DNA from 2 places in the Lysinibacillus sp. G01H genome. Region 1 is predicted to be linked to the other one. Evidence: riboswitches for the same ligand, from Rfam matches in the RefSeq annotation. Region 1 holds a riboswitch; the other holds the start of a gene.
What was found. A riboswitch is a leader RNA that binds a small molecule or an ion and turns the genes downstream of it on or off. The one in region 1 is predicted to bind S-adenosylmethionine.
Positions count from the first base shown of each region.

Region 1 (4,656 bases):
CTTGGCGAGCAATTTCCACTGCACGCTTATTAATTTCTTCTGCTTTTGTGCCAAGATCATATTCATTTAACACAAGAGGCGTCCCACCAAATGTATTTGTACAAATAATATCTGCGCCTGCCTCTAAGTATTTATGGTGAATTTTTTCAATGACATCTGGTCTAGTAAGCACAAGATTTTCATTACAGCCATCAAGTTCCTCGCCACCAAAATCCTCTGCTGATAAATTTTCATTTTGTAGCATTGTTCCCATTGCGCCATCAAGAATTAAAATACGTTTCTCTAGTTGCTCTTCAATCGAGTGCTTAGCCATGTATACTTACTCCTTTTTTCTGTTCATCCAATTGCTCTATATATTTCATCAACTCTAGTGTCACATCGTAACGTAAAAATGGTGTAATAAGGTAAATCCCATTGAAATATTGCGTAGCCTCTTCTACTAATTCTTTGGCAATAGCAATCCCTTCCAATGTTGCCTTTTCTTTATCTTCTCCACATGCTTTCATTCTTGTTAAGGCATCTTCAGATAATTTGATACCTGGCACTTCATGATGTAAAAATTCAGCGCTTTTATAACTCGTAACAGGCATAATACCGATGTATATTGGAGCTTGTAAATGCTTTGTTGCCTCATAAATCTCTACAATCTTCTCTTTCGTATATACTGGTTGAGAAATGAAATAGTCTGCCCCATGCTCAATTTTCTTCTCCAAGCGTGTCACAGCACGATCTAACACACGGACGTTTGGATTAAATGCAGCAGCAACTGAAAAATTTGCTTTTTTACGAAGTGGCTTACCTGAGAACGAGACCCCTTCATTTAATTGCTTAATTAATTGGATTAGCTCCATGGAAGATACATCATAAACACTTGTCGCACCTGGGAAATCTCCTACTTTCGTTGGATCACCCGTAACGGCCAACACATCATGAATACCTAAAGCATTTAACCCCATTAAATGGGATTGTAGACCAATTAAATTACGATCGCGACATGTAATATGAGTTAGTGGGCGTACACTATGTGTGCTCTTCAACAATGCGCCCATTGCAATATTACTAATACGTGGAGAGGCCAGTGAATTGTCTGCCATCATAACTACATCTGCACCTGCATCATATAATTGCTTTGCTCCTTCAAGGAACCCATCGATCTCTAAATGTCTAGGTGTATCCAACTCTACTATGACAGAGCGTTCACGTTTAACTTTTTCATGAAGAGGCTCATACTTTGTTGGCTCCGCTTCTCGAACAATCTCAATCTTTTTAGGCTTCGCATGCTTCTCCTGAACCGGTGATAACTCTTCTAAATACTTCTTTGCTGCTGCAATATGTTTGGGTGTTGTACCACAACAGCCCCCTATTAAGCGTACACCTTGATCACGCAATTCAACAGCCGCTCGACCAAAATAATCAGCTTCTGACTCATAAACGACACGCCCATCCTCTAAGTCCAGAAGTGAAGCATTTGGATAGGCTGACATAAATGCCTTATGAGGAAGTTCTACACCCTCAAATGCCAGAATTGTATGGTGTGGACCTAGTCGACAATTGACACCAACAATATCAGCACCTAGGGCTTCAAGCTCATGGAGAGCATTATTTAAAGTCATCCCATTTTGTAAAACACCAGGCTCATGCATAGAAACTTGTGCAATAATCGGCAATTTTGTTTTTTCTCGTAGCATCTTTAAGGTTGCTGTTAATTCTTCAAAATCATAATAAGTTTCAAGTAAAAGGCCATCTGGATTCCCTGCAAGTAAGACTCTTGCTTGTTCTTCAATAGTCGCTAATATTTCATCCAAGGTTGCATCACTTTTACGAATTCCCCGAATACCACCAATTGTTCCTAAAACAAATTGACCGCCATCAGCCGCTGCTCGTTTTGCGATGGTGATAGCAGCTTCATTAAATTGTTGGACACGTGATTCTAATCCATAGCGAGCTAATTTAATGGCATTTGCACCGTACGTATTCGTTTGAATGATGTCAGCACCAGCTGCAATATATTCTCTATGAATCTTTTCAATTAACTCGGGTCTCTGAACATTCATTTCCTCATGGCAATACTCCAATCCATAGCCATATAGCACTGTGCCTATTGCACCGTCTGCCGTCAATACATGCGTTTTTAACCTTTCAAGCAATCCCATAAAATTAGCCTCTCTTCCTATGTCTCTATATAATAAAAAGCCTTCTTTCATAAAAAAGAAGGCTTTAACGATTCATCATTGTTGTTCCTTCTCATCTTCGACTCAACGGTCTTCTGGATTTAGCACCTGACAATAAAGTTGGTTGCTGAAGCTTCAATGGGCCAGTCCCTCTGCTTCTCTTGATAAGAATTAAGTATGAATTTTTTAAATAATTAAAAGAATCATATCGTTTACTGACGAATGAGTCAAGACTATTTCACATAACAAAGTTTTTTTCCACTTAAAATCTTAGAAATTGGCAAGTTTCTTTGCAAGCTCTTCGCCAATTTTTTTCCCATTTTGAATGCAAGCACCGATACCTACGCCAAAATATGAGCACCCTGCAATCGATAAATTAGGATATTTCTCATGTAATTCTTGTAGTAATCCTTGTAATGCCTCACGATGCGCTAGATCATATTTAGGCATTTGATCAATCCATTTTGTTACATTCACAACGGTTGGTTGCTCCTCTATTCCTAGGCTCTTTCTCACATCTTCTAAAGCAACTGCTGCCAATTCTTCATCCGTCATGGCACGTAGTTGCTCATAGGCTGGATTGATGCTCTTATAAAAGAGTCGCACAAGTAATTTATTTTCTTTCGATGTATGCTTCCATTTACGACTAGTCCAAGTTGCTGCATTACAAGTAACGTCTGAATTATGGGAAACAATATAGCCTGTTCCATCTGCTGGCAATTTAGCATCTGGCACATCAAAACCTAAATAGATAGTAATCGCTGACGCTGTCGTAAATCGATCAAAATAGCGGTTTAAAGATTCATCCTGTAGCAGATTTTGGACAGTATCGTTCGGTAATGCTAAAACGACATAATCTGACTCAATAATTTCACCATTAGCTAAGGAAATAGTGTAGTTCTTATCTTGTTTTTGAACATTTAACGTAGTAACACCCTTGATAATTTCTACATCGGATAAGGTTTGTTCAAGTCGATCAATTAAAGAAGATAAACCTTTTTTAAACGATATAAATTTTTTGTTCGCTGCTTTAACAAATTGCTCACGATTCGCATCAAAGCCTTTAATAATACTTCCATAATCATTCTTATAATCAATCAAATACGGTAAAGTAGAGCCAATAGAAAGCTGATGTAAATCTCCCGAATAAACACCTGCAAGGACTGGTGCAATTTGATTTTTCACCAGTTCCTCTCCTAAATAGTAAGTTAAAAATTCACCGATTGAACTTTCCTTTGTGAAGCCATTGTTTGGCAATGTTAAATCCTTCAACGCTTCTTTTTTTCCTTGCTCGGAAATAAGTGTACTTTCCTCTAAGGATGCTAAACTCATCGGTATTCCGAAAGTTGAATCTGCCGGAATAGCATGTAACTCATTATTCGTATAAATATAAGAAATACCTGTTTCGTTGTAAACTAGTTCCGCCTCAAAATCAAGCTCCTGCACGAGTTCCATAACGCCTTGATGACGGGCTACAATAGAATCAGCACCCGTTTCCATGATGAAACCTTGTTCATGTACTGAATATAATTTGCCTCCTAAATATGTATTTTTTTCTATAAGCACTAGACGAACATTTAAATTATGTTCCTTCACTTGACGTTGCAAATAATGCATTGTACATAGTCCTGTAATACCGCCGCCTAAAACAACAACTGTTTTCATCATAACCGCCCCTATTATTCATTCTTTCTACAGTATAATCTTTTTTTCATTGAAAATTACGTTAAACCCTTTACAAATTTAGCAAAAATAGAGCTATTTCATCAGTGAAATAGCTCTTACTTTCTGAATCTCTATAAGATTGATCCTCTATAACGATGGCTTCACAACAAACATTTTAATAGGTACTATAGTGTTTATTACGTCTAAAAACATAAAAAATAGGATGTTGTTAGTAGTCTATCCTTTTAAATTTTGCGCAAAGCTCGCTAATTTTTCTGCTGAATTTGTTACCTCAGTAAATGAAGTGCCTAATTCACTTAATATGCCTACAATTGCTTGTATTTTTGTTGCCATACACTCATTTTGATCTTTTGCCTCTGTCATGGCTCCCAATATACTCGTAAATTGGCCTTCAGTTTGTAACATATTTTCTTCACCTGCTGCAACTTCTTCTTGAATATTTGTCAAAGAATACTCTAGTTTCTCTGTTCGTTCACCTGTCTTTTTCAATAACAAAGCCACCGCTGTAACAGATTCTTTTGTCTGAATTGATAATTTCCGTACTTCATCGGCCACTACACTAAAGCCCTTTCCCGCTTCCCCAGCACGTGCTGCTTCAATTGCTGCATTTAAAGCCAATAGATTTGTTTGATTCGCAATATTGGTCACAACACTCATGATTGTTTCCATTTCCTTAGACATACCTGATAATTGTTCAATATTTTCTTCTATATCATGAAGAGAATGACTAATATTTAGCATATTTTGTGATTGATTTTTTAAACGCTCGCGACCCTCAAGTGCTTGGTTTTCAGCCAGT
Region 1 covers NZ_CP118397.1:4,105,141-4,109,796, forward strand. The annotation lists gene metH (methionine synthase) at 1-313, opposite strand, end outside; gene PSR12_RS20885 (bifunctional homocysteine S-methyltransferase/methylenetetrahydrofolate reductase) at 306-2,153, opposite strand; SAM riboswitch class I at 2,242-2,342, opposite strand; gene PSR12_RS20890 (protoporphyrinogen oxidase) at 2,442-3,836, opposite strand; gene PSR12_RS20895 (globin-coupled sensor protein) at 4,074-4,656, opposite strand, start outside.

Region 2 (4,656 bases), 460 kb from region 1:
ATCTGTATACGTTTCAATTTCAAGGTCTATGCCTTCTTTAGCTAAGATCGGTTTTGCTTTGTCTAAAATGACTGCGTGTGGTGTATTAGAAGCACCTACTTTTAATGTTACGTTTTCTTTGCTATCTGTTTGATCACCTGATGCTGATTTTTCATCTTCTTTTTTATCTGTACCGCAAGCTGCTAATGCTAGTACAAGTATTGATAAAAATAATCCTGCTAATAACTTTTTCATTTATGACACTCCCTTTTATTTGTTTAAAATATGTTAGCGGTAAGAACCGAAATAACCTCTTTTACTTGCTAGCGTTTATCAATTTTCTCGGTAATTAAATCACCAATCCATTGAATAATAAATACGACTACTAAGATCAAAATAGTTGCCATTAATGTCACATCTTGGCGATTTCGCTGGAAGCCGTCTAAGAAAGCTAAGTTACCAAGACCCCCTGCACCAATAATTCCTGCCATCGCAGTATAACCTACAAGAGCAACAGCCGTTACAGTGATACCAGAAATCAAGGCTGGCAATGATTCAGGAACCAATACTTTCCAAATAATTGTAGAAGTTTTCGCCCCCATTGAACGAGCTGCTTCAATCACACCTTTATCAATTTCACGTAACGCAATTAATACCATACGAGCATAAAACGGTGCTGCACCGATAATTAATGCAGGTAACGCCGCATTAGCTCCTCGAATTGTACCTAGTAAAAACTTCGTAAATGGAATTAATAAAATAATTAATACGATAAATGGAATGGAACGGAAAATATTTACGAGTGATCCTGTTAAAAAGTTAACGATTTTATTTGCCCATAACTGATTGGGACTAGTTAAAAATAGAACAATACCAATGACTAACCCAAGAATAAATGTCACAACCGTTGATATAGCTGTCATGTATAATGTTTCATACGTAGCTTGCCACATATTTTCCCAGTCTACATTCGGAAAGAGATTAGTTAGCATTTTCAATCACCTCCGTCTGTACTTCCACTGTATTTAAATAACGAAGGGCTTCAGTGACGTTTGTCTGAGAGCCATCAATTTGCACAATCAATGTACCATATGCACCATTTTTTGTTTGCGAAATATTTCCGTGAACAATACTTACTTCTACATCAAATTGTTTCACAAGATGTGAGATGACAGGCTGTTCTGTTTTTTCACCAACAAAAATAAGTTTGACAAGTTGTCCAGTTGGATAGTTTGTTTTAATTTGTGCTACCGTATCTTGTGTTTCCTTAGTGTCTGTAATTTGAGATACAAACTTCTTAGTAATAGCTGCCTGTGGGGCTTGGAAGACTTGCAATACCTCACCACGTTCCACAATTTCGCCTGCCTCCATCACCGCTACACGATGACAAATTTTGCGAATGACATGCATTTCGTGGGTAATCAGGACGATTGTTAAGCCTAAGCGTTCATTTATATCTACGAGTAAATCAAGAATAGCATCCGTTGTTTCAGGATCGAGTGCGGAAGTCGCCTCATCACATAGTAAAACCTCTGGATTATTCGCTAATGCACGTGCAATTCCTACACGCTGCTTTTGTCCACCAGAAAGCTGGGATGGATAGGCCTTATCGCGCCCTTCTAAGCCTACAAGGGCAATCAATTCCTTCACACGTGCTTCACGTTGAGCCTTTGGGAAGCCTGCGATTTCTAAAGGGAATGCAATATTTTCGGCAACTGTTCTCGACCAAAGTAAATTGAAATGCTGGAAAATCATACTTACCTTTTGTCTAGCCGCTCTAAGCTTTTGCCCTTTTATCGATGAAAATTCTTGATTGTTCACCGTTACTGTTCCTGCTGTCGGTTTCTCTAAACCGTTTAATAAACGAATCATGGTACTTTTACCAGCACCACTATAGCCGATAATGCCAAAAATTTCACCTTTATTAATAGTAAGGTTGACGTCTTTGACTGCCGTTAATTCGCCATTTGCTGTTTTGTATTTCTTTGTAATATTTTGAAGCTGGATCATAGCGAATACTCCTTTTCTCATATAGAAAACCCCTTCACTCACAGACAAGTAGAAGGGGTCACGTATGATACGTTAAACCGTTCTCTCATCTTTCAAAGAAAAATCTTTGAGTGATTTGGCACCTTTTCACATTGTGATGGTTGCCGGGCTTCATAGGGCACTTCCCTCCGCCACTCTTCATAAGAGTTCGATATATTTAATGTTTTAGTAATATATTTGATACTTTACCACGCTAGTAAAGTTCAGTCAATTGATTTTTTTAACAATTCATATAAAAATGGTACGGATTGAAAGGCATAAATTTTTTCTGTCACTTTTCCGCCATCACTGATGAGTAGACAGGGAACACTTTCAATTTGATGCTCATAGGCAATGTGTTCCAAAAAGTTGATATTTGCTTTACCAATTTGTAGCTGTGGCAGTAATTGTTCAATAACGGACATCATTTTAGATGCCACTGCACATGTTCCACACATCGGAGTATATAAATAAAATGCAGTTTTCTCTCCCGACTGTTTAGCCGTTTCCCACTGCTCTGTTGACCATTCTTCCATTTACTCACGCAACCTTACAAAATATATTCATTATGGATTGAAAAATGTGCACGCAGTAAAATCATCGCTAGGACTTTTCTTGGTGTCGTTTCTACTTCCTTGTATGTTGGCATTGTGCGCAGATGCTCAGCTTCTGGATAATGTCTGTCCATTAATGCACGTAGCTTATCCCCAGAAGTATCTGCATCAAAAAAAGTAAATAGCTCACAGCCCTCATAGGGATCCAGTAGTTCTTCTAGTTGATGCACACCAATTGTACCATTCGTACATAGTATTGTAACATTCTCATTCAAAATAGGCTCAATTTGTAGCTTATCTGAACGCCCTTCTACTATCAAGCATTTTCCCTCGAACATTACGCCACCTCCATTTAGAGATCCCCACTTATAAGTCATTATATAACAAAAAACGCCGGTAGTTGCCGACGTTTTTCGATTATGGCTTGTCTTATTCAGCGATCATTTCTTCGTATTGCTCTGCTGTCATTAGTTTCTCAACTTCTGATGCATCAGCAGGCTCAACAACGATCATCCATGCTTTTTCATATGGTGATTCATTAACGAATTCTGGGCTATCTTCTAAATCTGCATTTACTTCCACTACAGTACCTGAGATTGGTGCATATAATTCAGAAACAGTTTTTACTGATTCTACGCTACCGAATGGATCATCTGTTTTGATTTCGTCGCCAACTTGTGGAAGCTCAACGAATACGATATCTCCTAATTCAGATTGTGCGAAGTGAGTAATACCAATACGTACTTTTCCATCTTCTACTTTTACCCATTCATGTTCTTCAGAGTATCGTAAGTCTTTAGGTGTGCTCATGCAAAAAACCCCTCCATAAATATGTAATATATTCACTTTCAGTGTGCCATACTTCTCCTCTAAATACAAGGTTTAATACGGTTATTTCCAAGCTTGCTCAAAATCTACTTCTTTAAAACCTAAAGTAACTTTTTTTCCATCTGTGACGATGGGACGTTTAATTAACATACCATCTGAAGCTAATAACTCAAGCTGCTCATCCTCCGTCATTTCGGCTAACTTGTCCTTTAAGCCAAGCTCACGATATTTCATACCTGAGGTATTAAAAAATTTCTTCAAAGGCTGTCCGCTAGCCTGCCAAATAGCTGTTAATTCTTCTTTAGTGGGAGGTTGCTCTGCGATATGTACCTCTTCATAGGAAACCTCATGCTCATTTAACCACTTCTGTGCCTTTTTACATGTTGTACATTTCGGATAATGGAAAAATTGAATCGTCATTACAATGCTCCTCTTCTGTCTTTTTCTGTAGTATACCATCATAGTTGTTTTCAATGGTGAACTTCACTCTTTTTTGTAAGTTTATCCACTAGTTTTGCATTTTTATCCGTCCTCTTACGATATTAGTCATTTTTCTTATATAAAAAAACCTAGCTATCTTTTGCAGATAGCTAGGTTAGGTGTGCGCTTTAAACAATATATTTTTCAGCATCAATTAATTTAACTGAAGCCTCACGCTTCTTCACAATTAGATTGTATGGATTATTACGCGTTAGCTTACGCAGTGCAGATAATGTCATACGGGCTGCATCGCCATCTGCTGAAGCAAGAATTGTGTCTTTTGCTTCCTTTTCGATTTCTGCGAATGCTTCCTGGCAGAAAATTTGTGTGTATAGCAATTTTTGATGTGCTTTTTCAACACCGTCACAAGCAATTGCCTTTTCTGTACGTAAGACAGCTGATTCCATTGCAAATAATTGGTTAGCTATATTCGCAATGTTTACCAATACTTCTTGCTCTTGATCAAGCTTTGCACCAAAGCGTTGGGCTGCTAAGCCTGCAGCTAAGACAGCAATTTTCTTGGCATTTTTCACTAAATATTTTTCTTGTGCTAACGGCTCTGTACCGATTTCCTCTGGCATTAGCATAAGCAGCTCTTGCTGTAAATTTTGAGCCACTTGTAATAATGGCAGCTCACCTTTTAGCGCCTTTTTCATAAATGTACCAGGTACAATCATGCGGTTAATTTCGTTTGTTCCTTCAAAAATTCGATTAATACGAGAATCACGGTAAATACGCTCTACCTCATACTCAGCCATAAAGCCATAACCGCCATGAAGTTGGACAG
Region 2 covers NZ_CP118397.1:3,640,938-3,645,593, forward strand. The annotation lists gene PSR12_RS18560 (MetQ/NlpA family ABC transporter substrate-binding protein) at 1-234, opposite strand, end outside; gene PSR12_RS18565 (methionine ABC transporter permease) at 303-971, opposite strand; gene PSR12_RS18570 (methionine ABC transporter ATP-binding protein) at 961-1,989, opposite strand; SAM riboswitch class I at 2,072-2,175, opposite strand; gene PSR12_RS18575 (thioredoxin family protein) at 2,232-2,543, opposite strand; gene PSR12_RS18580 (toprim domain-containing protein) at 2,558-2,899, opposite strand; gene gcvH (glycine cleavage system protein GcvH) at 2,991-3,371, opposite strand; gene PSR12_RS18590 (arsenate reductase family protein) at 3,453-3,809, opposite strand; gene PSR12_RS18595 (acyl-CoA dehydrogenase family protein) at 3,998-4,656, opposite strand, start outside.
Region 2: it holds a riboswitch for S-adenosylmethionine, as region 1 does, so the genes downstream of both, PSR12_RS18570 (methionine ABC transporter ATP-binding protein) here and PSR12_RS20885 (bifunctional homocysteine S-methyltransferase/methylenetetrahydrofolate reductase) in region 1, are expected to answer to the same signal.